Regions from separate parts of the Bacillus sp. C1 genome, predicted to be linked through region 2. Evidence: riboswitches for the same ligand, from Rfam matches in the RefSeq annotation. Region 2 holds a riboswitch; each other region holds the start of a gene.

Region 1 (7,615 bases), on a different contig from region 2:
TTATATACGTTCGCTTCTTCGCCGTCTACTAAAAATACAGCTTGAAGTGGTGTTTCAAGAACAACGTTTTTCGGAACATATACGAATGCACCGCCGTTGATTAATGCTGCATGAAGTGCTGTTAAGCGATGCTCATCCACTTTCACGCCGTCTTTCATTAAGTACTTTTGTACTAATTCAGCGTGCTCAGTTGCAGCTGTAATGATATCTGTGAAAATAACACCTTTTTCTTTTGCTTCGGCAGATAAAGAAGCAAATGCTGTTGTACCAGTACGCTGTACTAATACGCTGTTATTTTCATCAATTAAATTTTTCACTGCTTCTGGAAGCTCTGCTAAAGAACTTACAGGCTCTTGCTTAGCAGCGTCGCCTTTTCCGATAAAGTCCCATTTATCGATTTTTGTTTTATCAGGCGTTGGCATTGGAAGTTCAGTTGCTTGTGCAAGAGCTTGTAAGCGGAACTCAGTCAACCAAGCAGCTTCGTTTACTTCGCTAGCGCGCTGACGGATTGTTTCTTGATCGAAAGGTAATGTACCAATTGTCATGTTTATGCTCCTCTCTTACGCTTCTTGCTCTGCTGTTTCGTCTTCAATACCTAATTCTTTTTTAATCCAGTCGTAACCTTCAGCTTCTAGACGTTGTGCAAGCTCAGGGCCACCAGATTTAACAATGCGACCGTTCATCATAACGTGAACGAAGTCTGGAGTGATGTAGTTTAATAGACGTTGGTAATGCGTAATCATTAGGCAACCGAATTCTTCACCGCGCATTTCGTTAATACCTTTAGATACAACTTTTAATGCATCGATATCAAGACCAGAGTCGATTTCATCTAAGATTGCGATTTTCGGCTCAATCATCATTAATTGAAGAATTTCGTTACGTTTTTTCTCACCGCCAGAGAAACCTTCGTTTAAATAACGTTGTGCCATTTCTGGATCCATTTCTAGGAATTCCATATTTTTATCTAATGTACGGATAAATTTCATAAGAGAAATTTCATCGCCTTCCTCGCGTCGTGCATTAATTGCAGAACGTAAGAAGTCAGCGTTTGTTACTCCGCTAATTTCACTTGGATATTGCATTGCTAGGAATAGACCCGCTTGTGCACGCTCATCTACTTCCATTTCTAATACATCTTCACCGTCGATGATGATGCTACCTTCTGTTACTTCATATTTTGGGTGACCCATAATTGCAGAAGATAAAGTTGATTTACCTGTTCCGTTAGGTCCCATAATTGCGTGGATTTCTCCACCTTTTACTTCAAGGTTTACACCTTTTAAAATTTCTTTGCCATCGATTGATACATGTAAATCTTTAACCGTTAATGTAGAACCAGCCATCTCAATACCTCCATTAATCCTCTATATACATTTTAAAAATTCCTAAAACGTTCATATTCTCATTTTATTCTCATTCTAATTTTATATCAAATAAAATGATATCGCAAACGTTGAGAAAATGTAACAATTTTTTCACAAATGTATATAAGTATTTCCTTCACATTCTACTATGATACATCTTTCTTCTTATTTATATAAAGAAAAAAGAGCTGGAGATTTCTCAGCCCTTTTTCAAGTCATTATTCTTTTACAGGAACAACTGTCCCTTTATATTCTTTCTTAATGAAATCTTGAATTTCTTTTGAATGTAACACTTCTACAAGAGCTTTAATTTCTTTTTTATCCTTATCACCTTTACGAACCGCAACAACGTTTGCATATGGAGAATTATTATCTTCAATCGCAATCGCATCTTTCGCTGGATCTAATTTCGCATCAATCGCATAGTTAGAATTAATTAAAACAGCATCGCCTTCTTTATTGTTATACACTTGCGGTAATAAGCCAGGCTCAATGTCCGTTTTGAATTTCAAGTTTTTCGGATTATCCGCAATATCTTTTGGAGTAGCTTTAACTGGGTCTACACCTTCTTTAATTTTTAAAATACCTGCTTTTTGTAAAATGGCTAAACCACGCCCATGGTCAGCAACCGAGTTACTCATAATAATTGTCGCTCCATCTGGAAGTTCTTTTAAACTCTTATATTTTTGAGAATAGACACCAATTGGTTCTAAATGAATTTTCCCTGCAATTTCAAACTTGTAACCTTTATCTTTAATTTCTTTCTCTAAGTACGGAATATGTTGAAAGTAGTTTGCATCTATCTCTTTATCTGCTAACGATTTATTCGGCAATACGTAATCTTGGAATGGTTTAATGTCTAATTCGATTCCTTTTTTCTCAAGTAACGGTTTTGCCTTCTCTAAAATCTCAGCGTGTGGTACGTTAGAAGCACCAACAACAAGCTTATCTTCACTTTTTCCTCCGCAAGCCGCTAACCCAAAAATTGACGTTGTAATAAGTGCTGACAGTAATAATTTTTTCATGTTATAAACACCCTTCCCCTTTTTATTTATCGTTTATCAATTCGAGTTGTAACAAGGTCCCCAATAATCTGAATCAAAAACACAACGAGTAATATGCAAATTGTCGCAACAATTGTTACATCATTATGTCCCCTTTGAAATCCATCTAAATAAGCAAGTGTCCCAAGACCTCCAGCACCGACAACACCTGCCATTGCTGTATAACCTACAAGAGCAATTGTTGTTACTGTAATACCCGATACGAGCGCTGGTAATGATTCTGGTATTAATACTTTCCAAATGATTGTGCTCGTTTTTGCTCCCATTGCTTTTGAAGCTTCAATCACACCTTTATCAATTTCACGAAGCGCGATTTCAACCATCCTTGCATAAAACGGTGCTGCCCCAATAATTAAAGCTGGCAGCGCTGCACTCGCTCCAAGAATTGTTCCAAGAAGAAGCTTCGTAAATGGGATTAATAAAATAATTAAAATGATAAATGGGATCGAGCGGAAAATATTCACAAACGCTCCAATCACAGTATGAACCATCTTGTTTTCCCACAAATTATCTTTTGCTGTCATAAAGAGTAATAATCCTAAAATGAGACCTAAAGCAAATGTAGCAAGCGCTGCAATTGCCGTCATGTATAATGTTTCACCTGTTGCTTCTAGCATTTGATTCCAATCTACGTTTGCAAGTAACTTATCCATGCGCAATCACCTCCAGCTCTACTTGTTCTTGATGAATTCCTTCGATTGCTTGCTGGATTGCAGCCTCTGTACCATTCAAATGAACGACTAAGTTTCCATAAGATCCATTATTTGTTTGTGCAATATTCCCTTGCAGCACACTCACTTCTATATCATCCCGTCTCATCAATCTCTGAAGTACCGGCCGCTCTACAGAATCGCCAATAAACTGCAAACGAATCACTTTACCTTCTGGATATTTCTCTAATAGGCTCTCAATCGTTTCATTCGTATCTTCTGAATCTGTTATTTGTTGTACAAATCGCTTTGTAATCTCCTGCTGCGGGTTACGGAATACATCTAGTACAGGACCTGTCTCTACGATTTTCCCTTTTTCCATTACTGCAACGCGATTACAAATTTTTTGAATGACATGCATTTCATGTGTAATAAGTACAATCGTTAAACCAAGACGTTTATTAATATCTAATAGTAAATCTAAAATTTGATCTGTCGTTTCTGGATCAAGTGCTGATGTCGCTTCGTCGCAGAGGAGTACTTTCGGGTCATTCGCTAATGCTCTTGCAATCCCAACGCGCTGCTTCTGTCCTCCGCTTAGTTGAGACGGATATGCATCGCCTCTTCCTTCCAATCCAACAAGACGAATTAACTCATCCACACGTTTTTTTCTTTGTTCTTTATCTACACCTGCAATTTCAAGTGGAAACGCAATATTTTCACGAACCGTTCGTGACCAAAGTAAGTTGAAGTGCTGAAAAATCATACCAATTTCTTGCCTTGCTTTTCGAAGCTCACTTCCAGTAATCGCTGAAATCACACGATTTGCTATCGTAATTTGTCCGGAAGTTGGTTTCTCTAATTGATTAAACAATCTAATTAAAGAACTTTTCCCAGCGCCACTATATCCAATAACGCCAAAAATTTCACCTTTCTCTATTTTTAAATTGGCATTATCCACAGCAGTGACATCACCACTTTTTGACTTATATATTTTCTTTACATTCTCTAATAAAATCATGATGTTCACCCCTTTTTTAGTTAAAAAGCGTAAGCAGCTCGTTCTGATTTACTCCCACAATTTTTTATTTTTAATGTGAGAATTGCTTAAACCTAACTGTCGCTATAGCTAAATTTCTTGTTAGCTCTTCTTATTATTCGAATGTCCTCCTCATTCAAACAACAAAAAACCTTTCTGCTTTTAGAATGAGCAGAAAGGTTTATATGCGTATATCAACATTATCCCTTCCTCTCATCTCTCAAAGCATTTGCTTTGCAGGAATTGGCACCATTTCAACATAAAAGTTGACGGTTGCCGGGTTTCATAGGGCTCAGTCCCTCCACCTCTCTTGATAAGAGAAATCAGATTGAATTTTCGTCTGATTTAAAATTTATGAAATTGTCTATATTTTATGACTTGAATTGTATCAATATACAACCATTATGTCAATAGAAATTTTCGCAAAAAGAGAAACTTCAGAATATTAAGCCCCGACAGACATTGGTTTACATATATGAAATACAGATTCCAATAATAACATCGTACGATACGTTCCGTTATATTGAACACGCCCACTATTTAAAAGCGTTTGTAATCGTACATTTCCAGTTACTAATCGCCGTAAATCTTCCTCTTGAAAACAAACAAGTTGCTCTGTTCCCCTCGCCTCTTTCAAAAGTTGTATATACTCTCTTGAAATTTGAAGTGAGTAACACTCATCCCTAAAACAAATATTAATTGTCTTCTCTCTTTGGCGTAAAAGTGGCTCGAGGTGATATTGGCTATTGGCATACGTTACAAATGATTGAAGCAACGAATATAATTCCATTCTAGTCACATCCTTCATATCACTTTCTACTACATACCATTCCATCTCCTCAAAGGGCAATCCTGTTACTTTCTCTCGACAAATAATGTAGCACTTCTATCTTTCAAGCATATTTCCCAAGAAATATGTCGAGGCGGCAAAAACTTTGCCGCCTACTGTAATTCTTTATATAAATATTCAACCGAATGAAATGCATATATTTTCTTCATCAGTGCTCCTCTTTCAAATACAAGTAAACAAGGTACACTTTCTATTTCATACTCTCTCGCTAAATAAGGGGCATAGTTTAAATCTAGCATTCCTATTTCTAATTCAGCTATAGTAGCCTCTACCACCGTTAGCATCTTCTTTGCTAATTGGCATGTTCCACACATCGGTGTATATACATATAACACTATTTTTTCTTGGTCTGCTATTAGAGCTGTAGCTTCAGCACCTGTCCACTCAATCACTTCTATCATTCCTTACCGTAAATATTCTGTATAAACGTCGATGTCAGCTCCCCATAATACATTCGCTAAATGCGAAGACGGCGCAGTTGCCACTTCACGATACGAACGATCAATGTAAATATGCTCAGCTTGCGGAAATTCCTTACGAAATTGCTTTCTTAGCTTCTCCCCTGCATCATCTGCATCCACTAGCACATATACTTCTTTATCAAAAAACTGATCAATGAACTCATCCATTTTCGACAAACCAATTGTACCATTTGTACAAACAATTTCCACAGGTTCTCGAATAATAGATTCAATCTTTCTTCTATCTGACTTTCCTTCGACAATAATGACTTTCTCTACATAAACCATATGTCATCACCCGATCACCATGTACTATAAAACAACCTTATTAGTATATAGTATATTCGATATTTTCATGTTGTTTCCTGTTTATTTTTGTAAAGAAGAAAAGCGCAAGCGGCTCGCTCAGAATGTGAGGGGGATGGAGCTTCTGATGTAGAGGCGCTCTTTGCCTCGCAGGAAGACACGAAGCCACCGAACATTCTAGCCGCTGGAGCTAGACAATGAAAAGCGCAAGCGGCTCGCTCAGAATAGGAGGTCGTTGGCTCACAAAATGCAAAACAAAAAGGACAGCACATAGGCTGTCCCTTTTATCTCGACTAAAATTAGTCTTGGTTTGTCATTTCTGCGTATTTTTCTGCAGATAATAACTTCTCTAATTCACTTGCATCAGAAAGTTCAACTTTAACCATCCATGCACCTTCGTATGGAGATTCGTTAACAAGTTCTGGTTGGTCGCTTAAGTCTTCGTTTACTGCTACAACTTTACCACTTACAGGTGCGTATAATTCAGAAACTGTTTTAACAGATTCTACGCTTCCGAATGGCTCGTCAGCTTCAATTGTTGCACCTACTTCAGGAAGTTCAACGAATACGATATCGCCTAACTCACTTTGTGCAAAATGAGTAATACCGATAACAACTTCGTTGCCTTCAGTTTTTACCCATTCGTGTTCTTCAGAGTAACGTAAATGATTTGGAATGCTCATGACTGTACCTCCAGTGAATGTATTAATTATGTAAAAATACCTTATTGGTACTTTTTCCACACACTTTCAAACTGCTCTTCGTTAAAACCAAGTGTTACATTCGTGCCATCTGTTACGATTGGACGTTTAATCAACATGCCGTCAGACGCTAATAGTTCAAACATTTCGTCCTCACTTGCATCCTTTAACTTATCTTTTAAGCCAAGTTCACGGTAACGCATTCCACTTGTATTAAAGAATTTTTTTAATGGCAATTCACTTTTCGCATGTAAATTACGTAAATCTTCTTTTGACGGTGGATTTTCAACAATATGAATCATTTCATATGCTACATCGTTTGCCTCAAACCATTTCTTTGCTTTTTGACATGTGCCACACTTTGGATATGAATAAAATGTTACTGTCATAAATTCACCTACTTTTTACTAACCTTTATCTTTATCATATAGAAAACATTCTCTTATTTCAAACGATTCTTCTCCAAACTCTAACTTATTTCGTGATAATTTTCTTTTATCCTGCAAATTTTTCGCATTTTTCCGCCATTTCTATATATAAAATTTTTTCTCTCGATTTACGGTTGCACCCGAACATATATGTTAAACAAACGTTTGATTAAATAAAAAAAGAAGCAGCTCCTAAATCAAGAGCTCCTTACTGCCTACTCAAATAATCCGCAATCGTTTGAAATACTGTTATATACATATTGTGAATACTTTGCTCTGAAAAGGTATCATTATATAATCCCATCCCCCAATACTGGCCTGTGCTTCTTCCAGCGTTTACAAACCCTTGCGTATACATCATTGCCCCATCTTTCGGTGCATTACTATAATCTAAATCTTTATTAGTAAAAATTATATACGGTCGATCCTTTAAGCCAATAAAAAACACTGGCTTTTTTAAGTTTAAAAATAAGTCCGTATATTTTTCTGTTGATGCTTCTTCAAAATATTCTTTCATAACGAGAAATCCATCAACCTCCTCAGACTTCTCCTTCATTTCTTCTAACTTTACATTTACAAACTTTATATTTCTAAATGTATCCTTGGGCGCCTCGCCGACAACTCCAACCTTTAGTGCCCTCCCGTTATACTCTTGGATAGGCGGCACATTCTTCTTTTCACAACCCGCTCCCACTAGACAGAACAATATGAGAACTAACAGCCCCCACAAACGTTTCATATCTAACCCC
Region 2 (7,615 bases):
CAAATGGATTTCCGTAAGTAAGTGCAATGTGAGGATATTTATGTTTTATTTTTTTTAATTCATTTGGAATATCTTCTTTCACATGCCCTGCTGCTAATAGAAAAACAGGAACAACAACAATTTCTGTCGCTCCTCTTCTTACACAAGCAGCAAAACCTTCTGAAATAAAAGGTCTCGCCAACTCTAAAAAGCATACCTCTTGAATAGGAGCTGATACACGATTCATACAAGAAGAAATAAATGCTATCGCTTCCTCTTTTGCCTCTTGGAGCCTACTCCCATGGCATATATATAATACAGCTTTCATTTTATAACACTCCGCTTACTGGATACGTAATTTCAGCTTGCTTTTCAAACCAATGAATTTTTTCACGAAAACGAACAACTTCACCAATCACAATCATACTCGGGTTTTGAATCCTCTCATTTTCAGCACGCGTTACAATTGTTCCTAACGTACCTGTAATCGTTCGCTGAGATGATGTAGTTCCCCACTCCACAATAGCAACGGGCGTGTCTTCCTCTTTTCCATGTTTCAAAAGTTGTTCACATATATAAGGAAGATTACTTACCCCCATATATACAGCAAGCGTGTCGACACCTTTCGCTAAGTTTTCCCATCTTACTTCTTCTTCAGCTTCATCTTTTCGATGCCCTGTCACAACAGCAAAACTTGCGCTTACATCCCGATGTGTAACAGGAATACCTGCATACGCTGAAGCAGCAATACCTGCTGTAATACCAGGTACAATTTCAAATGGAATACCATGCTTCGCTAACACTTCCGCTTCCTCCCCACCTCTTCCAAACACAAACGGATCCCCACCTTTTAAACGTGTTACAATTTTCCCCTTTTTCGCATATTTAACAAGAAAAGCATGAATCGTCTCTTGTTTCATTGTGTGATAGTTCGGTAACTTCCCGCAATATATGAGATCTGCATCTGCTGAAGCATAAGAAAGTAATTCTTTATTAACAAGCCGATCATATAAAATGACATCTGCTCGCTCAATGCACTTGACCCCTTTTACAGAAATTAAATCCGGATCCCCCGGTCCTGCTCCAACGATATATACTTTCCCCATCATCTCTCCTCATTTCTACTATAAAGTGAAACTTCCATCCCGATTACGAATGGAAGTTACCATATATTCATTTTGATTTGTTAGCATGTAATCCGCGGTGATGAAAACAAAAGAGGACGTCCACTCATTTCCTTCCTCTATTTCCACTTAACATAAGGCTATTCTATTTATAGCTCCTCCCTTCGCCTAAAAGAAGGATTTTCTATCTATTTTTAATCCTATATTTATCTATCTTTCGTATTACAATGTTTCTTGCTCATGAATAACAAATGCTGCACCTTTTCGAATCTTCTTTTTTTCATGCAGAGAGATTTCCTTCACTTCTGGTAGTGGTAAAAAATACTTCTCTAATTCTACTTCTACAAGTCTAAATGCCTGTTCTTCACTTTCGGCAACAACCACTACAGGAACAACACCATTTGCCAACACTGCTTCAAAACGATACAAATCCATATTGCTCCCTCCTAAGATGCAATCACTTCTTCTAAAATTGTATTTAACACTGATTGTAGATCTTCTACTCCAACGCGTTCTGCAAACTCATAAAAAGTTTCAGCTGGTAGTTTCTGTTCTTTAAAGTATGTTAAAAATGATACAAGAACATTCGGAAGATCTTCTCCATCAATCTTTCCTTTTAATTTTTGATTATAAACACCACCATCTAATAACGTACCGCCTACATAAATTTCAAACGCTTCAACAATCCCTTTTTCTTTTGTTTTCAATTTCACTCCTTGTAATCCGATATCAGCAATCTGTCTTTGGCCACATGAGTTCGGGCATCCCGTCATATGAATACGGACTGGCACATCAAGTACAAGTTGCGTATCTAAATAGTCAGCAATGTTTCGTAACCTTGCTTTCGTTTCTACCAATGCCAAATTACAATACTCAATTCCCGTACAAGAAACTGCATATCCTATGAATGATTTTGGTTTTGCTGAAATCGATTCAAACAATGGTTCTTGTAAAAGTGCCTCAACGTTACCTTTCGGAACATTCGGAATAATAAAGTTTTGCGAGTTACATGTACGAATTTCACCATTTCCATACTGCTTCGCAATTCTAGCAATTTCAAATAACTCCTCAGAATGTAAACGTCCAACAGGTACATTAAAGCCCACATATGATAAATCACCTTGTTTTTGCTTATGAACACCGTAAAAATAACCTGCATTCCATCCTTTTAAAGCATCTTTTCCTTTATCGTGTAAAGGCTCTGTATATGCTAATAGTTTTTCTTTGAATTTTTCGGGACCCCAATCAGCGACTAAAAATTTCAAACGTGCTAAATGCCGCTTTTCACGATATCCGAAGTCACGGAAAACTGTAGCAATTGCAATTGCTACCGACTTCACTTGTTCAGGAAGAACGAATAAATCTAACTCCTGAGCTAAATACGGACGAGCAGATAATCCCCCGCCCACTCGTAAATGAAAGCCTTCCACTGTTTTCCCATCAATTTCTTTTGTAGCCGGAGTAAAGGCAGCGCAGTTAATTTCAGCATTTGCTGCATTATATACATTAGTACTAATTGACATTTTAAACTTTCGAGGCAAATTCGAAAATTCTTCATTATGTTGGAAGAACTCATATACCTCTTTTACAATTGGTGCTGTATCAAATAATTCATCACCATCAATACCAGCGAGAGGGTTCCCAATAATGTTTCTTGTAATATCACCACAGGCTCCAGCTGTTGATAATCCCACTTTTTCTAAGCGGTTAAAAATGTCTGGTATTTGACCAATTTCAAGCCAATGAAATTGAATCGCCTGTCTTGTAGTAATATCAAGAACATCACGACCATAATCTTCTGCAATAGAAGCTAATACTTCAACTTGTTCATTCGTTAAAATACCAGAAGGAATATTTACACGCATCATGAAATACCCTGCTTCTTTTGGACGCTGTAAATATAAACCTGCCCATTTAAAGGAATCCCACTCTTCTTTCGGAATAGAAGCAAACCCATTTTCAGCATAATACGGAATATCTTTAAAAATCTCTAATCCATCTTTTTCTAATTTCTTTTTTTCTGTAGCATTTAACTTTTCATTGTTTGCCCACACTTTTTCACAACTCATTTTTACTCCCCCTGTATAAAGCTACGTTCTTGTAAGTAACTGATAATTTGCGCTGCACATTGTTCAATTGAATACAAATGTGTTTCTACAACTACTTCTGCCCCTACAGGCTCTTCATATGGCGAATCAATACCGGTAAATTGTTTAATATCGCCTTGTCTTGCTTTTTTATAGAGTCCTTTCGGATCACGCTTCTCACATTCTTCTATTGGGCACTTGACAAACACTTCAATAAATTCATCTTTGTCAAGAATATCTCTTACTTGTTGACGATCCACTCGAAACGGAGAAATAAATGCTGTTAGTACAATACCTCCCTGGTCTACAAATAACTTCGCCACTTCACCAATACGACGAATATTTTCTGTCCGATCACTTTCAGAGAATCCTAAATCTTTATTTAAACCGTGACGAATATTATCGCCATCGAGCACGTAATTCCCAATATTTTTTTCAAACAATTTTCTAGCGACCGCATTAGCTACTGTTGATTTTCCAGAAGCAGATAATCCTGTAAACCAGAGCACAAAACTGTGATGGCCGTTTTTCTTTCGTCTTTCTTCTTTTGAAATAGATGCTGTGTGCCAAGTAATATTTCTATTCATCCTCTTTCTCCCCTTATTTCGTAACAACTTCTTTTTGCAAACCACGAATTAATACTTCTATTACTTCTTTACGACTAAATGTACTTGGCGGAATTTCTCCATTTCGTAGCATTTCTCGTACTTTTGTACCTGATAAAATAACGTGGTCTTCCTTACCATGCGGACACGTTTTCGTAGAAGCCATCGCTTCACATTTTGTACAGTAAAAACTATGTTCAAAAAAGAGCGGTGTAATTCCTAACTCCTCTACTGTAAAATACTTAAAAATTTCTTGCGCTTCGTACGTACCATAATAATTACCTACTCCAGCATGATCCCGTCCAACAATGAAGTGTGTACATCCAAAGTTTTTTCTAACTAGCGCGTGAAATATCGCTTCACGTGGTCCTGCATAACGCATTGCTGCTGGAAAAACACTTAAAAAGACACGGTCACTCGGATAATAATTTTTCAAAAGCACTTCGTAACTTTCCATCCGCACATCAGCTGGAATATCATCTGACTTCGTTTCACCAACAAGCGGATTCAAAAACAAGCCGTCTACAATTTCCAGCGCAGATTTTTGAATATATTCATGTGCACGATGAACAGGATTTCTCGTTTGAAAACCCACCACTGTTTTCCAGTCACGTTTTGCAAATTCAGCACGAGTTTCACTTGGATCTAAATGATAAGAAGCAAACTTATCATTTTTAAAACGCTTCACAAGTGTAATCGTTCCTCCCACATAAACATTGGGCCTGTCATATATTTTTTTTACACCTGGATGAGCGGCATCAGTCGTTTTATAAACAAGCAACGCTTCCTTCCCTTTATCTGGTGTGAAGATATCTTCAATTTGAATCACACCATAGGTAACCCCTTCTTTCACAAGCCTGACCTCTTCACCTATTTGAAATTGCTGCGCCTTTTCTTCTGTGATTGGTAGTGTAATAGGTATACTCCATACATCACCGCTTACTAAACGCATTGTTTCTACTACGGATTGATAGTCCTCTTTCTTTAAAAAACCAGTAAGCGGGCTATATCCCCCTACTGCAAGGAGCTCTAAATCACTTAAAGCGATTTTGTCTAATTCAATTTCTTTTGTAATTCTCTTTATTTCATATGTTTCATCAACACGATTTACTAGTGCTTTGCTCATCTTCCTGATCCCCCTCTTTCCATGCATTTAAAATTCATTCAGTCTTTATTGATAATGAAGACCACATTCCGTTTTTGTCTTGCCAGCCCATCGCCCATCCCTTGAGTCCCCCCCTTCGCCTACAGGAAACGTACACTTTTCACAGCCTATACTTGGATACCCAACATCGTGCAGAGGGTTATAAGGTAAATGATGCTTAAATACGTAACGCCACACTTCTTTCCATGTCCAATGAATGAGCGGACAAATTTTAACAGATCGGAAACGATGATCTTGATTTATAAACTTTGTATGCTTACGAGTTTCAGATTGTTCCCTTCTTAACCCCGAAATCCAAGATTTCCCACCCACTAAAGATTCTTCAAGTGGTAAAATCTTCCTTAATTTACAGCAAAGGTTTGGATTATGCTCCCATAACTTATCCCCATGCTCTTTTACTTGTTCTTCCAATGTGAGCGAAGGTTGTTTTTCGATGATTTGAAGATCAGGAAATTTTTCGCGCACCCGTTTAATTAATTCATATGTTTCTTGGAAATGAACGTTTGTATCTAAAAATACAACTTTCGCAGATGGATTTACTTGGTTTATAAGATGCAGTAAAACCATCCCCTCTACACCAAAGCTACACGCATATACAATTTCATCCTCATAATGTTTATAGGCCCACTCTAATACTTGCAACGCTCCTTTTGTTTCATCTTCTTCCGAAAAAGAAACGACATCATCTTGCCACGTTTCATACGTCAACATGTTTTTTCCCCCTGTAACGCAAAAAGACGGTTTTAACCTAATGAATAGATTAAAACCGCCTCTAGTTTTTCTAGTCAGCGCTTTTTACTTTAAGCGTACCTTTTCACTTTTCTCAAGCTGGATCACTTTTCCATCTTGCACAACAATTGTAATCGAACCATATTTCATATCAGCAAGCATCGTTTGAATCTTCTCCGCTACTTCGTCAAAATGTCCACGTACTCCCACGAACAGCCCCCCTTTTTTATTCATAAAAAAAAATCTTTTCCATTTCGAAAAGACTGTTCGGTAATATATTTTACCTTATCTTTCAAAATGGACACCATTTTGCTGGACTTAGCACCTTGCTTCCTATTAAGCAGGTTGCTGAGCTTCGTAGGGCCAGTTCCCTCCGCTTCTCTTGATAAGCTTTGTATTTGTATTTTATCATAATTCTGATTTTTTTCAATCCTAGTTTTCCGATATATTTTGTTTTTTCTTTTAAAGGAGCTACCTATCTCAAGCAACTCCTCTTTATTGACTATACAAGCTCTTTTATACGTATGCGATCGTTCCCAATTATATTGTCATATGTTTCACGCTCAACAACGACTTGCGATGTTCCATCTTTTGCAAATACTACAGCTGGTCTACGAATACGGTTATAATTATTCGCCATAGAATATCCATATGCTCCTGTACAAGAAATTGCTAACAGATCCCCTGAAGCAACTTGCGGTAACTCTATATCCCAAATAAGCATATCTCCACTCTCACAACACTTTCCAGCAATTGAAACAACTTCTTCAGCCGCCGCTTTCCCTCGGTTCGCTAACGTCGCCTCATAACGCGCTCCATATAGAGCTGGTCTTAAATTATCTGTCATTCCTCCATCAACAGACACATATTTACGAATGCCAGGAATCTCTTTTACAGCTCCTACTGTATAAATTGTTGTGCCTGTATCCCCAACGATACTACGCCCTGGTTCAATCCATATTTCAGGGAGAGGATAATGATTTCTTGTAAATTGTTCTCTCACTGCATCTGTTACAGCGTGCACATATGTCTCAAGTGTAAGTGGTGTATCAGCTTCTGTATAGCGAATACCAAAACCACCACCGACGTTTAACACCGTTACAACATAACCGGTCTGTTCTCGTATCTCTTCTAAAAATTTATGCAATACTTCAATCGCTCGAACAAACCCTGCTGTTTCAAAGATTTGTGATCCAATATGCGAATGAATACCTAACACATTATAATTTGATTTCTCTAGCGCGATTTGAATCGCCTGTCTTGCTTGACCTGTAGAAATTCCAAAACCAAATTTCGAATCATCTTGCCCTGTTGTTATATATTCATGTGTATGAGCTTCTACCCCAGGTGTAACCCGAATTAATATATTTACAATTCTTCCATATTGCTCTGCTAAGTCATGTAATATTTCCATTTCAAAGAAATTATCTACAACAAAGCAGCCAATATTCGCCTGAAGCGCCATTACCATCTCTTCTTTTGTTTTATTATTACCATGAAAATGAATACGTGAGGCAGGAAATCCTGCTTGCAAAGCAGTAAATAGTTCTCCTCCAGAAACAACATCTAATGACATCTTTTCCTCACGAGCTACGCGGCACATCTCCATGCACAAGAACGCTTTACTTGCATAAGCTACTTGGTAAGAGAACCCACTTTCACGAAAAGCACGATGAAACGCGCGGCATTTTTCCCGAATAGAAGCCTCATCGTATACATAAAGTGGTGTCCCATATTGCTTAGCTAACTGCGTTGTGTCGCATCCCCCAATTTCTAAGTGTCCTTGCTCATTGATTCGGCTTGTGCCGTGTAAATACATTTGAATTCCTCCCTTATTTCTCCTAAAACTCATAACCCCAATCTTCTATTCATTGCAGCGCGCCCTTAGTTCCCCTTGATTACTAACCTTCAGCAATTAGGCCTTAT
Region 3 (7,615 bases), on a different contig from region 2:
ATGAACAACTTTGCCATTATACTCAATCTCTCCAGACGAAGGTTTTTCAATTCCAGCGATTAGCTTTCCAAGTGTTGTTTTTCCTGAACCACTTTCACCTATAATCCCAAGCGTTGTACCTTTTTGTATTGATAGCGAGATATCCTTTAAAGCGGTGATTTCCCTGTCTTTATCTCCATATGTTTTCGTTACTTGTTGCACTGTAATGAAATCCGTTGTCATGAGACGTTCACCTTCTCTTTTGATTTACCTTTGCTTTGTTCAGTCATATGCTTCCAGCAATACGAAACGTGCTGCGGTGAAGATGCGGTCTCTCCTGGGAAACGATCGATACACTCCTTCATCGCAACCGGGCAACGATTTACAAATGGACATCCAAAACTGTTTAATATTTCAATTGATGGTGTTGTTCCTTCTATTGCCCGAAGCACCTTTTCTGAATCGTCCATATTTGGAATGGCTTGTAATAAACTTTTCGTATAAGGGTGCTGTGGTGATTCAATTACTTCTTGAATCGCACCTTTTTCAACAACACGCCCTCCATACATTACAACAACTAGGTCCGCCACCTCGCGTACGAGAGCAAGGTCATGAGTAATTAATAAAATGCTAGTTTGCTGCTTTTCTTTTCGTTCTTTTAATAAACCCATAATTTGTTTTTGAATCGTTACGTCTAGTGCAGTGGTCGGTTCATCTGCAATAACAAGCTTTGGATGACAAGCAAAAGCAATTGCTAAACAAATACGTTGTCTCATTCCTCCGCTTAGCTGATGCGGGTATTGCTCAAATCGTTTTTCAGGTTCATGTATTCCTAAATCACTTAACAATCCAATCGCAATTTTTTTTGCCTCATTCTTTGATTTCTTTTCATGTTGCAAAATCACTTCCGTAATTTGTCTTCCAACTTTCATCGTTGGATTTAAAGATGAAAGTGGATCCTGAAATATAAATGAAATATCTTTCCCTCGAATTTTATTCCACTCGGATTCTTGCAAACTCGTTAGTTCACCCGCTTGAAAGGAGATTTTCCCTTCATCAATATGAATTGAATCTTGATTTAATCCGATAATGGACTGTGCCGTTACACTTTTCCCTGAACCACTTTCTCCAACGAGTGCAACAATTTCACCTTGCTCAATAGAGAAGGAAACATGTTTTACAATCGCCTGCTTATCATTCTCTTTCTCAACGGCTAACGTTACGTTTTCTAAAGATAAGAGCTGTTCCATGTTTTTTCCCCTTTCGATTTTGCTTCACAATTTTTGGATCAATCGCATCTTGTAAACCATCACCAATCGCATTAAATGCAAACATAATTAACGCAATCATTAATGCTGGAAAAAAGAGTTGCCACCATTCTCCGCTTAACAACGTTCCTAGTGCATCGTTCGTCATCGTTCCCCAGCTTGCCGCTGGAGATTGGATTCCAAGTCCTATGAAACTAAGAAATGATTCTGAGAAAATAGCAGCTGGAATTGTAAATGATAAATTTACGATAATAATTCCTGTTAAGTTTGGAATTAAGTGCTGATAGATAATTTTCATATGCGATGTACCTAATCGTTCAGCTGCAATTACAAACTCCCTTTGTTTCAACGAAAGCACTTGCGCACGAATCAGTCGTGCCATTCCAATCCATCCCGTTAATGCAAGAGCTATAATAATTGTAAAAAGTCCAGGTTTCATAACGATTAATAATAAAATAACAATTAACAAATACGGGATACCATATAACACTTCAATTCCTCTTACAATCCATTCATCAATCCACGTTCCAAGACGATTGCGCCCTCTTATATATCCACTAAGACCACCAATTAGTACTCCCATTCCGATATCAAGTACCGCTGCGACCAATCCAACTGTTAATGAAATTTTCCCACCAGCCCAAACACGTGCCCAAATATCTCGGCCTAGGTCATCTGTACCAAACCAATGCTCACTACTAGGCGGCAAGTTTGTTGCTTCTTTTATTTGCTCATTCGCACTAAACGAAGTTAAGCTTTCACCTATAAGCGAAAAAAGAATAATGAAAACTAATATAACTGTTCCAAAAATTGCAATTGGATTTGAAATAAATTTTTGAAATACTTCTTTCTTTCGGCTAATTGTTAGCTGCTTCTGATTTGCTGTTAGTGCTCTCTTCTCTTCACTAGACAAGAGCTGTTCATCAATTTCATATGCACTCATCTAAATCCCCTCCTCACGTAATAGAACGAATGCGTGGATCAATTAAGCGGTGAATCATATCTGTAATAAAGATGCATCCAATTAACAATGCACTGTAGAAAATTGTTGTTCCCATAATGACTGGATAATCTCGATTAAAGATACTCTCTACAAAATATTTTCCTAAACCAGGAATTGAAAAAATTTTTTCAATAACGAAAGTCCCTGTTAATAAGCCCGCCATAAGCGGTCCTACAAATGTAAGTACCGGGACAAGAGCATTTCGAAGTGCATGTCTTACAATAATTTTCCGAATCGGTATTCCTTTCGCTCGTGCTAGCTTAATATAGTCACTTTGCAAAACTTCAATCATATTAGAACGAACAAATCTCGTAATAACAGCGATTGGCCCTAAAGCTAACGCAAATGATGGTAATACAGTATGGGAAAGTGTGCCCCAAGAAGCAACTGGAAGTAATTCCAATTGAATAGCAAACAATTGAATAAATAATGGTGCCAAAATAAAGCTTGGAATTGAGATTCCTAAAATCGCTAATAAGCTGATCCCATAATCAATAATTTTGCCATGATACAGTGCCGCAAATGTCCCAGCAGCAATTCCAACTAATAATGAAATAATAAATGCCTGTAATCCGATAATTGCCGATGGTCCAAATCCTGTCGTAATAATTTCTGATACGCCTTGACCTGTTGATTGAACGGATTCCCCAAAATCAAAATGAATAACCCCATCTAAGTAAGCAACATATTGATTCCATAACGGTTCATCTAGGTGATATTTCGCCCGCATGTTTTGAACAACTTCCTCTGGGAAAATTTTTGCATCTGATGAAAATGGATCACCTGGTATAATATGCATAATTAAAAATGTCACAGTAGTGATAATCCATAACGTAAATACCATAATCGATAATTTTTTTACAACATACACTCTTATAGCCCCCTAAACACATGAATTTACTTTGTTTTATTGCACTATTTATGCCTATTCCTTCTTTCCTCCTTTTCCTAACGTAAAAAAGCCTTGATCTCAAAAAATAAGATCAAGGCTTAATACATCTATGCCCATCACTTATCTTTCAAGCCTTGCTTGCTGGAATTAGCACGGTGTTCATCTTTCAGAACCCGCTGCTGAGGTTTCATAGGGCCAGTCCCTCTACCTCTCTGGATAAGTAAATTGTTATATTATTATTTAGTTTGAATTGTATATTTTGAATTATAATTCCGAAAAAATGGAAAGTCAATCCAAAAGGTCGTTTTTAGAAAAATCAGTTTTTATGGTGGTACTTCATTTTTCACTTTATAATTAAAATAAAAGATTCACCCCGAAAAGGAGATGTACAATGGATCCATTACTTATGGCCGTTATAGGATTACCATTAACAATTGTCATATTAGTCATCATTGGCTTCTACAAATTATTTGTTAAAAAGAAAAGTATCACTTCTTTCTATACCCCATTCGATAACATTACCGGTCAAACAATTTCAGAATTTCACGAGGAACAGAAAATCTTAGTAGCTGAAGATGAAGACGGGGATGGAAAGAAAAAATAACCTTGCACATCGCGAGGTTATTTTTGAAACTCTTGTTGAAAACGTTTATAGTATGTTGAAGCTGTTGAAAAGTGAACTTCTATATCACGAATTAATGACGAATCCTCATCTTTCGCTAACTTCTCTAACTTCTTCATTGCTTGTTCCGTCTCGTTTAAGAAACCGACATACAACTCATGTTCTTGCTCTTTTGACTTAGGTACGCGAATCTCTTTACGCATGTGATCAATATCCTCTAACATGCTTGCCGTTACCTTCTGTACATCTTCTTTAAACTTAGCATGTACTAATGCCTTCCCGCCTTTTTCCTTCGCTTCTTCCCACAATTTTACCGCTTCATTTAACTCTTTATTCATTTTCTCATCGTACTTCTTATGCACATCAAGATATACTTTCATCTCTTCTGTCTGTTCTGCCGATTGTTCTACTTTTTCTTTCGGTTCTTTTGTGTCCTTGTTTCCGTTACATCCTGCTAAAAGAAGCATACTTCCAAGCAAGATAACACCCCACACTTTCTTCATCTCTTACTCTCCTTTTATCCCGCATTAACGGGCAGTAGGACTCCCACCTCAAAGTTCAGCATATACAAAGAAGTTAGATGGGAGATCAACTGCCCGTAAAGGCCCGACTCGTTTAACTAATAATCAGTGGGGGATGAAGCCCCCCACTGATTAAAGTTTCACTTTATCTACCTCTACTACTTATCTCCACTTGTTATTATAACGAGAACCTTTCACACTTTGCACTTATGAGCTTATTTTTATACACATATAACAATTTTTGTCACAGTATCGTCACTTTATACTACTGATATCTCCATAAAGTGAACCTTTCGAAAGCAATAAAAAACCCGGTAATCTACCGGGTTCTTGTAAACGGAAAAATCAAATATGTAGTTTTACCGCTTATTATTTATTAATAGTTGTACGACTGCGTCTATATGCAAAAGCACCACCAGCAAGCATTACAACGCCAAGTAATGTCAGCATATTATCGCTGCTTGAAGCACCTGTTTTAGGAAGAGATTGTGTATTACTTACGACTGGTGTTGTTGTAACTTTTGTTGGTGTTGGCGCTGGTGTCGGTGTAACTTTTGCTGGTTGATTATTTACTTGATTTGGATTTGGCACTTGCGTATTAGGTTTATTGCCTCCATTACCTTTTCCATCATCATTGTTATTTCCACCTGTATTTTTATTATCTTGTTTCTTGCAATCCTTTTGTTCTACTTTCTCTATTGGCACTTGTACAGCAATCGTTTTATCTCCACGTTTTGCTGTAAACTTAACTTTTAAATCTTTTAATTCCTTCGCTGTTTCCCCAACAACTTGGAAGTATAAAGCAGATCCTTCTCCAGCTCCCATTGTTTTAACTGGAATTGTTGCTTTATTTCCATTCCATTTAACATCTAAGTTCATCGTTCCTTTTCCAGTGCCCTCTTGCAAAGAACCATCTTTTAGATAATCTGGAATTTCTCCTTGCGTGTAGTGATCTGGAATTGTCAGTTTAATATCATTTGGAACCTCAATTTCTACATCGAACCCTTGTAAATCCTCAATTGTTAAGTTTTGAGTCGTTAATAAGAAATCTAATGTAAATTGGTTTTCCTTTAAATTCGGTACACAGGTTGTCGCTTTTGCCTTACCTTCAAAACGTAGATCTTTATTCATCTCGGAAAAATCAATATTTGCGCTTCCTTTAATCTTACCAAGAGGTGTATATCCCTCTTTCTTATCGATTAAATATAGCTCAATATCTTTGTTCACTGGTTTCCCTGCTACATTTCCAAGTACGGGTATTTTCACGTTTTTTGTAACTGTTTTTCCTGGCTCCATATCTGGTAATGGTAATGCAATCGCTTCAGAACCATCTTCAAGTGTTAGTACAGGAAAATCTTTCAATTCACCATCTAGCCCTTTCGGTATAGAAACGCCAAGATATACACCGCTTACCTTTTCCTTTGAAGTATTCGTTACAGTCGCAGTCACATCTAATACATAATGGTTATTTTTTGCGTCCCATTTCGCTTTACCTGTTACCTTGCCGCTAAAATCAGCAGTAGCTATCTGATTTAAATCCTTAGCATCCTCTTTTGATTTTTTAGCCGGAGGTGTATTTACCTGTTGTCCTGATGGATTTACAACTCCTGTTTTTTCTGATTCACCCTTCACATTCGATTCGTTCTTTTGTTCTTTTTCAGCTTCTTTTACTGGGTCAATTTTCTTCTCTGGAGCAGGCTGTTGTTTTTGTGGGTCTGTTTTCTCTTGTTGTTGTACATCCTTCACTCCTTCTTTAGATTCTTCTTTCTTTACTTCCACACTGTCTTGCTTCTGTTGTTCTTTTCCTTCATTTACCGCTGAATTCTTGGTGTCATTTTGCTTTTCAGGTACCTTTTCTTGATTTTGAACTTGTACTTCTTTTACATTTTCATCCGGTGCTGCCAACGCCGCAACAGGAGAAAAAGCCAAAAGAGATACAAGAGTTACGGCACTTACTTTCTTCAGCATATGAACACTCCTTTTTTATTTTTATTCTAGTTTACGGGTTTCATAGTTTCATTGCATAATAAAATATAAAAACCGCAAAATAGAATCCATATCCATTATAAGGAAAAAGAAGGATAAAAACAATTAATTTATCGAATAATGAGATTTTTTGAACTTCACGCACTTTTTTCAAAACAAAACATATTCTTACTTGTCACTTCGACCGCCGTAGTAACTAGTTTTATCCCGCATTACAGAAAAAAGGGCTGTGGAGAGGTGGTGAATGAAATTTTATCGGCGATCTTTCAAGGATATCGACTAACCAACAAAAAACGCCAAAAAACAAGAGCTCCCTAGCTCCTGTTGCCCAACATACTAAAAAGAGCCGCAACTATATGTTACGGCTCTTTTCTATTTGTTACAAATCAATATTTTTCTTTTCCTGAAGAGCATACTGCTTTTCGCTGCGACTCGTCATAAAAATATAACAAACAACGGCCCCTACTTCACAAAGGGCGATAACAATGCCCATAGGAAGTGCAGTGTTACTACCTCCAATACCTACTAAAGGTGCAACAAGTGCTCCAGAAATAAACTGTAATAAGCCAAGTAATGCCGATGCCGTTCCTGCAGCTTGTTTTTGATTTCTCATCGCTAGTGAGAAACCTGTGGTCGATACGACCCCAACACTCGATACAACAAGGAATAATGAGCATAACACACTAATTAACCCAATCCCTAGTACAATTGTGAGAAGTAAAGAAATACCACCGACAGCCGCAATTCCAATACCAGTTACAAATAACGTTTTCTCACTTACCTTCCCTGCTAAACGGCCAGTAATTTGACTGGCAATAATAATACCAACACCATTAATAGCAAAGAATAAGCTAAATTCTTGTGGTGATGCCCCGTATATATTTTGCAACACAAACGGTGATCCAGAAATATAAGCAAACATTGCTGCTGATACTAATCCTTGAGACAAAGCATATCCCATAAACAAACGATCTTTTAGTAAATTCCCATATGTCGCTAATGTCCCTGTTAAACCACCTGTTTCCCTCTCTTCAAGAGGTAATGTTTCGCGTAACACAAATGTAGCTGATACTAACATAAATACACTTATCGCTCCAAGAACGATAAACACTCCGCGCCATGATGTAAACTGTAGCAATTGCCCTCCAATAATTGGTGCTAAAATTGGCGCTGCTCCATTTACTAACATAAGTAGTGAGAAAAACTTTGTCATCTCAGAACCTGAGTACATATCACGTACCATAGCACGAGATATAACAATACCTGCTGAGCCTGAAGCCCCTTGTAAAAATCGTAAAAGAACTAAACTCCAAATAGATGGTGCAACTGCGCAAAGTAAAGAAG
Region 4 (7,615 bases), on a different contig from region 2:
CTTCAAGACCGAAGACGTCATGTTTTGCTGTTTCAGCGTTATCAAGCTCGCCGTTTAATGCTGCTTGCACCATTGCACGAGTGTAACCTAAGTTCATACGTTTCCCAACGCCGTATTCGCCACCAGTCCAGCCAGTGTTTACTAGGAATACTTTTGCATGATGTTTCTCGATCTTTTCACCAAGCATTTCAGCATAGCGAGATGCGTCAAGTGGTAAGAATGGAGAACCGAAGCAAGTTGAGAATGTCGCTTGCGGAGATGTTACGCCGCGCTCCGTTCCTGCTAGTTTACTAGTGTAACCGCTTAAGAAATGGTACATAGCTTGCTCTTTATTTAATTTACTGATTGGAGGTAATACGCCAGATGCATCAGCAGTTAAGAAAATAATTGTATTTGGATGTCCTGCAACACTTGGCATTACGATATTATCGATCGCATGTATTGGGTATGCAGCACGTGTATTTTCTGTTAATGCAGTGTCATTATAATCTGCAACGCGTGTTTGATTATCAATTACAACGTTCTCAAGAACTGATCCGAATGTAATTGCATCAAAGATTTGTGGCTCTTTCTCATGAGAAAGGTTAATACATTTTGCGTAGCAACCGCCTTCAATATTAAATACGCCGTTATCAGACCAACCATGCTCATCATCACCAATTAATTTACGGTGTGGGTCAGCAGATAATGTTGTTTTACCAGTTCCAGATAAACCGAAGAATAAAGCAACATCGCCTTCTTCACCTACGTTTGCAGAACAGTGCATCGATAAAATATCTTGTTCTGGAAGTAAGAAGTTCATAATAGAGAAGATTGATTTTTTCATTTCTCCAGCGTATTCCGTACCACCGATTAATACGATGCGTTTTTCAAATGAAACCATAATAAATGCTTCAGAATTTGTGCCGTCAATCGCTGGATCTGCTTTAAAACTTGGTGCAGAAACAATTGTAAATTCAGATTCATGATTTGTTAATTCTTCTTCAGTTGGACGAATAAATAATTGATGTACAAATAAATTGTGCCATGCATATTCGTTAATAACTTGTAACGGAAGACGATAGTTACGATCCGCACCAGCGAAGCCTTTAAATACGAACAATTCTTCTTTTTCTTTTAAGTATTCTAATACTTTTGTATATAATTTATTAAAATGTTCTTCAGAAATCGGTTGATTGACAGAACCCCAAGCGATCTTATCTGCAATCGACGCTTCTTTCACAATAAATTTATCTTTAGGAGAACGTCCTGTATATTTTCCTGTAGAAGCAGAAACGGCACCAGTAGAAGTCAATTTTCCTTCGTTTCTCATTAGTACTTTTTCCACTAATTGTGGAACGCTTAGTTGAATCTGTGCATTGCTTCCGTTCAGTAATTCATGTAATCCAATTTGGACATTCACAGTACTCATATTTATATACCATCCTTTTCATTTTAATGAAATATTTCTCGTAATCCCCACCAAGAGTATAACACAATCATATAAATAATGTATACTATTTATTTACTTTTGTTTGTGTGAATGTATTATCTTTCTTATTTATATTTCTTTCGACATAAATTGAGACTCTCATTGGGATCTTTTCATGACTAGAATACTCTCGTCAATGGGGCATTTTACTTGTCTTTTTTTACATTTTGAAGGTGTGATATTTTATTTTATGGTTAACGGGGAGGGATTCTATGAAAAACTTATTAGGAATATGTGAATATGAATTGACAAATGAATATCATTTCTTTAGTATAGGTTGGGACGGATACTCTCTTATCCCGAGCTGGCGGAGGGACAGGCCCGATGAAGCCCAGCAACCTCACTTGTAACGGTAATAAACAAGTGAATAGGTGCTAAAACCTGTGCGAGGCGAAAGGTCTCGAACGATAAGAGCGAAGGGCAAAAAGCAGTATGCAAGTAGCAAATTAAACCTTTCCTCTATATAATAGGGAAAGGTTTTTCTTTATACTTGTGTGGGAGAATAAATGAATGTCGCAGTTTGTGGCAAATTAAGGATGAGTTCCGTACAATATATACAATTACTGTAGGGAGGTTTACCAAATGACAAAACAACGTCATCTGTTCACATCTGAGTCTGTAACTGAAGGACATCCAGATAAAATTTGTGACCAAATTTCTGATTCAATTTTAGACGCGATCTTAGCAAAAGACGCAAATGCACGTGTAGCTTGTGAAACAACAGTAACAACTGGTTTAGTATTGGTAGCGGGGGAAATTACGACTTCTACTTATGTAGATATTCCAAAAATCGTTCGTGAAACAATTCAAGGTATCGGCTATACTCGTGCAAAATACGGATTCGATGCAGAAACTTGTGCAGTTTTAACATCTATCGATGAGCAATCTGCTGACATCGCTATGGGTGTTGACCAAGCGCTAGAAGCACGTGAAGGTCAAATGACTGATGCTGAGATTGAGGCAATTGGTGCAGGGGACCAAGGTTTAATGTTTGGTTTCGCATGTAATGAAACAAAAGAATTAATGCCACTTCCAATCTCACTTGCTCACAAATTAGCTCGTCGTTTAACGGAAGTTCGTAAAGATGAAACTTTAGAATATTTACGTCCAGACGGTAAAACGCAAGTTACAGTTGAGTATGATGAAAATGGTAAACCAGTACGCGTCGATACAATTGTAATTTCTACGCAACATCACCCTGATGTTACATGGGAACAAATCGATCGTGATTTAAAAGAACACGTTATTAAACACGTTGTACCAGCTGAGTTAATTAATGAAGAAACAAAATTCTTTATTAACCCAACAGGTCGCTTCGTAATTGGTGGACCACAAGGTGATGCTGGTTTAACAGGACGTAAAATTATTGTTGATACTTATGGTGGATACGCTCGTCACGGCGGCGGTGCATTCTCTGGTAAAGATGCAACAAAAGTTGACCGTTCTGCAGCATATGCAGCTCGTTATGTCGCGAAAAACATCGTAGCAGCTGGTCTTGCTGACAAAGCAGAAGTACAACTTGCATATGCAATCGGCGTAGCACAGCCAGTATCAATTTCAGTTGATACATTCGGCACTGGTAAAGTATCTGAAGAAGTACTAGTAGAACTAGTTCGTAACAACTTCGATCTTCGCCCAGCTGGTATCATCAAAATGTTAGACTTACGTCGCCCAATTTACAAACAAACAGCAGCTTACGGCCACTTCGGACGTACTGATGTAGATCTTTCATGGGAACGTACAGACAAAGCAGCAGCTTTAAAAGAGCAAGCTGGTCTATAATATAGGAAAAAAGCTTTGCGCGGGAGCGCAAAGCTTTTTTATTTGTAATTAGACTGTAGTAATGCAAAAAGCTCAATATCATGCCAATTCCCATTTCGAAATACAGCTTCTTTACAACTGCCTTCATGTTGAAAGCCAAGTTTTTTATAAAGATGTATCGCCTTATCGTTAAATGAAAATACACGTAAGGATATACGATGTAAGTTTAATTCTAAAAAGGCATACTCTAATAATAAAGTCAGTGCTTCTTTTCCATACCCTTGTCCCCAATAATCTTTCTTTCCGATATCGATAATACATTCTGCATTTCGATTATGTGGGTCAATGTTAATTAAAGATGTGATTCCGATTGGAAGGTTATCCTCTTTTTGTTCAATAATATAACTTTTAGAGGTAGAAGAGTGAATGATTTGTTCACAAAACTGCTCTGTTTCCGGGAAAGAGTATGTATCAAGGGTGAGACTGGTAGTGCTCATAACTTCTATATCATTTCGCCAATGGTAATAGGTTGGAATATCATTTTCTGAAAACTTTCGTAAACGAATCCGATTTGTCTCGAACAAGTAGAAAACCTCCTTTATTTCACCTCAGCACTTTGGTTCTTACATACTCCAGCACAAGAATTACAATATACTACCCCATCGAGTTCAATATATTTTTTCATATTCGTCATCCCGCTTGGAGGAAACGGCATATGAACCCACGCTTTCTCATATGTTTGAATTTCCTTCCCACATGACTTGCAAAGTATAGGTTTTTTGCGGAACAATGTTCATCATCCTTTCTTCTGGCGTGCTTTTCCAGCACAAAATGCACTGCATAGTAAAAAGACCGTCGCAAATCCCCAGCCACTGATTGCGGAGTAAGGTACGGCCTCCTTTAGCGCCATCCCAGCGCTGATGGATGCAACAAATAGAAGGATGAATACTGTTGTGAGTTTTTGATACAGTTCCATAGATAAACCTCCTAATTATGAAAATTTATTTAGTATGTATTGAAATCTACCTTTTATGGTTATATATATCCATTTTGATTTTCCAACATCTAAATTGCGGTTATGAAAACAAAAGGAAATTCCCACTTATTTCTTTTTTTGTTTTTACATGGCATGGGGATAAAAAGAGAACTGACCGCTACTACACTCGGCCGGATGCTCTCTTCCAACTAAAAAACAAAGGGTGTGTCAGTTTTTAAATTTGTATTTATATACCAATATTGTATCATGGTATTTTAGTTGTTCACTAGATAATTATGTAAATGTGATGTATTTCATATTTGAAAGAATGTCGATACGATATGATAAAATTGTGAGTAGTTCATAAGAGGGAGAGGATGAAGATGAAGATGAGCGTTACAGAACATAAAAAACAAGCGCCGAAAGAAGTGCGTTGTAAAATTATTACGGTTTCTGATACACGTACTGAAGAAACTGATAAGAGCGGTAAGTTATTGCAACAATTATTATTAGAAACAGGACACATCGTAACGGCTTATGAAATTGTGAAAGACGATAAAGAAAGTATTAGGCAGGCTGTATTAAGTGGATATCATCAAGAAGATGTTGATGTTATTTTAACAAATGGAGGAACAGGCATTACAAAGCGTGATGTGACAATTGAAGCTGTTTCGGCATTATTAGATAAAGAAATTGTTGGCTTTGGCGAATTGTTTCGCATGATTAGTTATTTAGAAGATATCGGAAGCGCGGCGATGCTGAGTAGGGCGATTGGCGGAACGATTGGAAGAAAAGTTATCTTTTCGATGCCAGGTTCTAGCGGGGCAGTGCTTCTGGCGATGAATAAATTGATTTTACCAGAGTTAGGACACATTACATTTGAGCTAAATCGCCAATGAAAAAAGTAGCTGGAATTGTGTTAGCAGGTGGGATGTCGAGGCGCTTTGGTGAACCGAAAGCATTGGCAAATTGGCAAGGGCATACTTTTATCGAGCATGTCTCGAGTATGATGCAACATGTGTTACAAGAGGTAGCGTTAGTCAGTCACCAAAATATAAAAGAAAGAATAGCGCATTTAGTAACTGTTCCTGTTATAGAAGATATCCCTGCTTACCGCGGGAACGGCCCGCTTGCTGGAATTGTATCGGGAATGGAGCATATTGAGGCGGAGTGGTACATTGTTTCGCCTTGTGACACACCAAACGTTTCAAGTGATTGGATTACAACTTTAATAGAACAAATCAGTGATGAATATGAGGCAATTGTTCCAGTGATTGATGGAAGAAAGCAGCCGTTATTAGCAGCGTATCACAGGAATATGAAAGAGAAAATATATACTTTGTTAGAGGAAGGAAAACGGAGTATGGGACAACTTTTATCACAGTGCAACGTAAAGTATGTGATAGGAGAAGAATTGAATGTACAAAAAGAATGGTTTGAGAATGTGAATACGAAGGAAGAGTATTTCCGTTTATATAATGGGAAAAGGAGCTGAGTAGCTCCTTTTTTCATGCGAGCAATTCCTTTGTATGACTTTGATGAAGAACCTCTTCATATTGTTGTAATAAACCATGAAAAATTTCATCCCAGCTTTGTGTACTAGCATAGGAATAAGCGGCTATGCTCATTTGTTTTCGCATGTCTTCGTTATTCAATAATTGATAAATAGATGATAAAAATGAATCCGATTGTTTCGGTTCACATAAGAAACCTGTTTTTCCATCCGTAATAATATTTTTAACCCCGCCGCTATTTGCACCAATTACTGGTGTTCCGCATGCGAGCGATTCGAGTACAACATTGCCAAATGTTTCGGTAGCTGATGGAAATACCATAAGGTCAGAGCAGGCATAAGCTTCTGCTAAGTTTTCTCTTTGCAAATATCCGGTAAAGGTTACGTTATTGGTTGGGACAGTTTTACGTAATTCTTTTGCAAGCGGGCCGTCTCCAGCGATCAGCCAATGAATATCATCTTTTCGTTCGTTTATCGTTGTCTGAATAAGTGTACGAAGTGTTTCAATATCTTTTTCAGGGGCAATGCGTCCTGCGTACGAAAGAATGTGCGGAGCAGTAATATTATATTTTTTTCGGAATACGTCTTTATTGTAAGCTGGATGGAAGAGAGCGCAATCGACGCCACGCCCCCATATATACAAATTTTGAAATTCCTTTTGTGTTAATTGTTGTAATGTTTCCAGGGAAGGGACAAAGTTTTTTTGCATATGGCTATGAAACCACTTTATATAATTCCATAGCATATTGGAGAAAAATTCAATTTTATAATATTGCAAGTAGGCATCAAAGTCAGTGTGATAAGAACCGACAAGAGGGATATTTAATTTTTTCGCGTAATACAAACCAGAAAGTCCCATGTTAAAAGGTGTAGCAATATGAATGATATCAGGCCGAAAGCGAAGAAGCTCCCGCTTAATACGCGGAGTTGGAAAAGCAAAGCGACATTCTGGATATAATATTTTTAGCGGGATACTTCTCATTTTATTTACATTGGCTACGAAGTCATCTTCTGCTGTATGCTGCGGTGCAAATACGGAGTAAGCGATATTTTGCTTTTGAAAATAACAGGTTAAACGATCTAATGTTTTCGCTACACCGTTTACTTGCGGTGTAAATGTATCAGTAAATATGGCGACTCTCATCTAATCTCCCCTTTACATAACAAATGGAATGAATTGATAAAACGAGATGATGCCAGAACATGTGCCAAGGCACATACCTACAAATACATCTGATGGATAATGAAGACCAAGGTAAATGCGAGAAATTCCCACAATCATTGCTAATGGAAGTAAAAAGACTAATAGATTTGGATCATAACAAATAAAGGGAACAACGACTGAAAAAATAGCTGTTGTATGGCCGGACGGAAAAGAATGATCTGTTAGTGGCTGTAATGGATACTTTGCATCTGCAATCGTTAAATAAGGCCGTTTGCGTGGGTACCACCTTTTTAATATTTGCACGGGAATGTGACTGATTGTTAAGGAAAGCGCTGCTATGATTGCGGTAGTATGGAGAATTCCTTTTGAAAAGATAAGAAAGCAAGCGACAAGCGAGATAGAAAAGGTAGCACCACCGAGATGTGTAATCGTACGGAAAAAGATATTTAATGTTTTTTGATCAAAGTAGCGGTTAATTCCTTTGAAAATGTAACATTCTATTTTATATAAGGAGCTGATGGATTTAGCTTTCATGAAACATCTTCCTCTCATTTACATATATATTGAGATGATATCTTCTATTTTAATAAGATTTTATTGAGGGAATAATAAGATTTTGTAAAGAAAATATTAGAATTTTAACGAAAAAAAGCTGCCAATTGAATGGCAGCGGAGAGAGCTATTTTTGCAGTGACTTATAGTACTGCCCTTTTTCAACATATTGTTTAC

The links. A riboswitch is a leader RNA that binds a small molecule or an ion and turns the genes downstream of it on or off. The one in region 2 is predicted to bind S-adenosylmethionine.
Region 1: it holds a riboswitch for S-adenosylmethionine, as region 2 does, so the genes downstream of both, ACX5JI_RS14305 (methionine ABC transporter ATP-binding protein) here and ACX5JI_RS10790 (YezD family protein) in region 2, are expected to answer to the same signal.
Region 3: it holds a riboswitch for S-adenosylmethionine, as region 2 does, so the genes downstream of both, ACX5JI_RS23105 (ABC transporter permease) here and ACX5JI_RS10790 (YezD family protein) in region 2, are expected to answer to the same signal.
Region 4: it holds a riboswitch for S-adenosylmethionine, as region 2 does, so the genes downstream of both, metK (methionine adenosyltransferase) here and ACX5JI_RS10790 (YezD family protein) in region 2, are expected to answer to the same signal.

The regions. Positions count from the first base shown of each region.
Region 1 is NZ_JBTMZT010000004.1:92,565-100,179, forward strand. Features, by position in the region: gene sufD (Fe-S cluster assembly protein SufD) at 1-545, opposite strand, end outside; gene sufC (Fe-S cluster assembly ATPase SufC) at 561-1,346, opposite strand; gene metQ (methionine ABC transporter substrate-binding lipoprotein MetQ) at 1,586-2,392, opposite strand; gene ACX5JI_RS14300 (methionine ABC transporter permease) at 2,419-3,084, opposite strand; gene ACX5JI_RS14305 (methionine ABC transporter ATP-binding protein) at 3,077-4,102, opposite strand; SAM riboswitch class I at 4,331-4,440, opposite strand; gene ACX5JI_RS14310 (hypothetical protein) at 4,566-4,910, opposite strand; gene ACX5JI_RS14315 (thioredoxin family protein) at 5,063-5,371, opposite strand; gene ACX5JI_RS14320 (toprim domain-containing protein) at 5,375-5,719, opposite strand; gene gcvH (glycine cleavage system protein GcvH) at 6,037-6,420, opposite strand; gene ACX5JI_RS14330 (arsenate reductase family protein) at 6,462-6,827, opposite strand; gene ACX5JI_RS14335 (hypothetical protein) at 7,075-7,605, opposite strand.
Region 2 is NZ_JBTMZT010000002.1:831,793-839,407, reverse strand. Features, by position in the region: gene ACX5JI_RS10825 (sirohydrochlorin chelatase) at 1-307, opposite strand, end outside; gene cobA (uroporphyrinogen-III C-methyltransferase) at 309-1,085, opposite strand; gene ACX5JI_RS10815 (DUF3906 family protein) at 1,326-1,538, opposite strand; gene ACX5JI_RS10810 (nitrite/sulfite reductase) at 1,550-3,172, opposite strand; gene cysC (adenylyl-sulfate kinase) at 3,175-3,777, opposite strand; gene sat (sulfate adenylyltransferase) at 3,791-4,921, opposite strand; gene ACX5JI_RS10795 (phosphoadenylyl-sulfate reductase) at 4,967-5,671, opposite strand; gene ACX5JI_RS10790 (YezD family protein) at 5,756-5,899, opposite strand; SAM riboswitch class I at 5,972-6,081, opposite strand; gene lysA (diaminopimelate decarboxylase) at 6,192-7,508, opposite strand.
Region 3 is NZ_JBTMZT010000014.1:22,878-30,492, reverse strand. Features, by position in the region: gene ACX5JI_RS23120 (ABC transporter ATP-binding protein) at 1-222, opposite strand, end outside; gene ACX5JI_RS23115 (ABC transporter ATP-binding protein) at 219-1,229, opposite strand; gene ACX5JI_RS23110 (ABC transporter permease) at 1,186-2,190, opposite strand; gene ACX5JI_RS23105 (ABC transporter permease) at 2,204-3,121, opposite strand; SAM riboswitch class I at 3,260-3,365, opposite strand; gene ACX5JI_RS23100 (DUF3951 domain-containing protein) at 3,534-3,746, shown strand; gene ACX5JI_RS23095 (hypothetical protein) at 3,764-4,267, opposite strand; gene ACX5JI_RS23090 (LPXTG cell wall anchor domain-containing protein) at 4,655-6,253, opposite strand; gene ACX5JI_RS23085 (multidrug effflux MFS transporter) at 6,651-7,615, opposite strand, start outside.
Region 4 is NZ_JBTMZT010000013.1:91,582-99,196, reverse strand. Features, by position in the region: gene pckA (phosphoenolpyruvate carboxykinase (ATP)) at 1-1,411, opposite strand, end outside; SAM riboswitch class I at 1,763-1,885, shown strand; gene metK (methionine adenosyltransferase) at 2,054-3,253, shown strand; gene ACX5JI_RS22865 (GNAT family N-acetyltransferase) at 3,292-3,816, opposite strand; gene ACX5JI_RS22860 (hypothetical protein) at 3,831-4,022, opposite strand; gene ACX5JI_RS22855 (hypothetical protein) at 4,029-4,208, opposite strand; gene ACX5JI_RS22850 (MogA/MoaB family molybdenum cofactor biosynthesis protein) at 4,598-5,107, shown strand; gene mobA (molybdenum cofactor guanylyltransferase) at 5,104-5,703, shown strand; gene ACX5JI_RS22840 (glycosyltransferase family 4 protein) at 5,717-6,865, opposite strand; gene ACX5JI_RS22835 (phosphatase PAP2 family protein) at 6,878-7,420, opposite strand; gene ACX5JI_RS22830 (gamma carbonic anhydrase) at 7,566-7,615, opposite strand, start outside.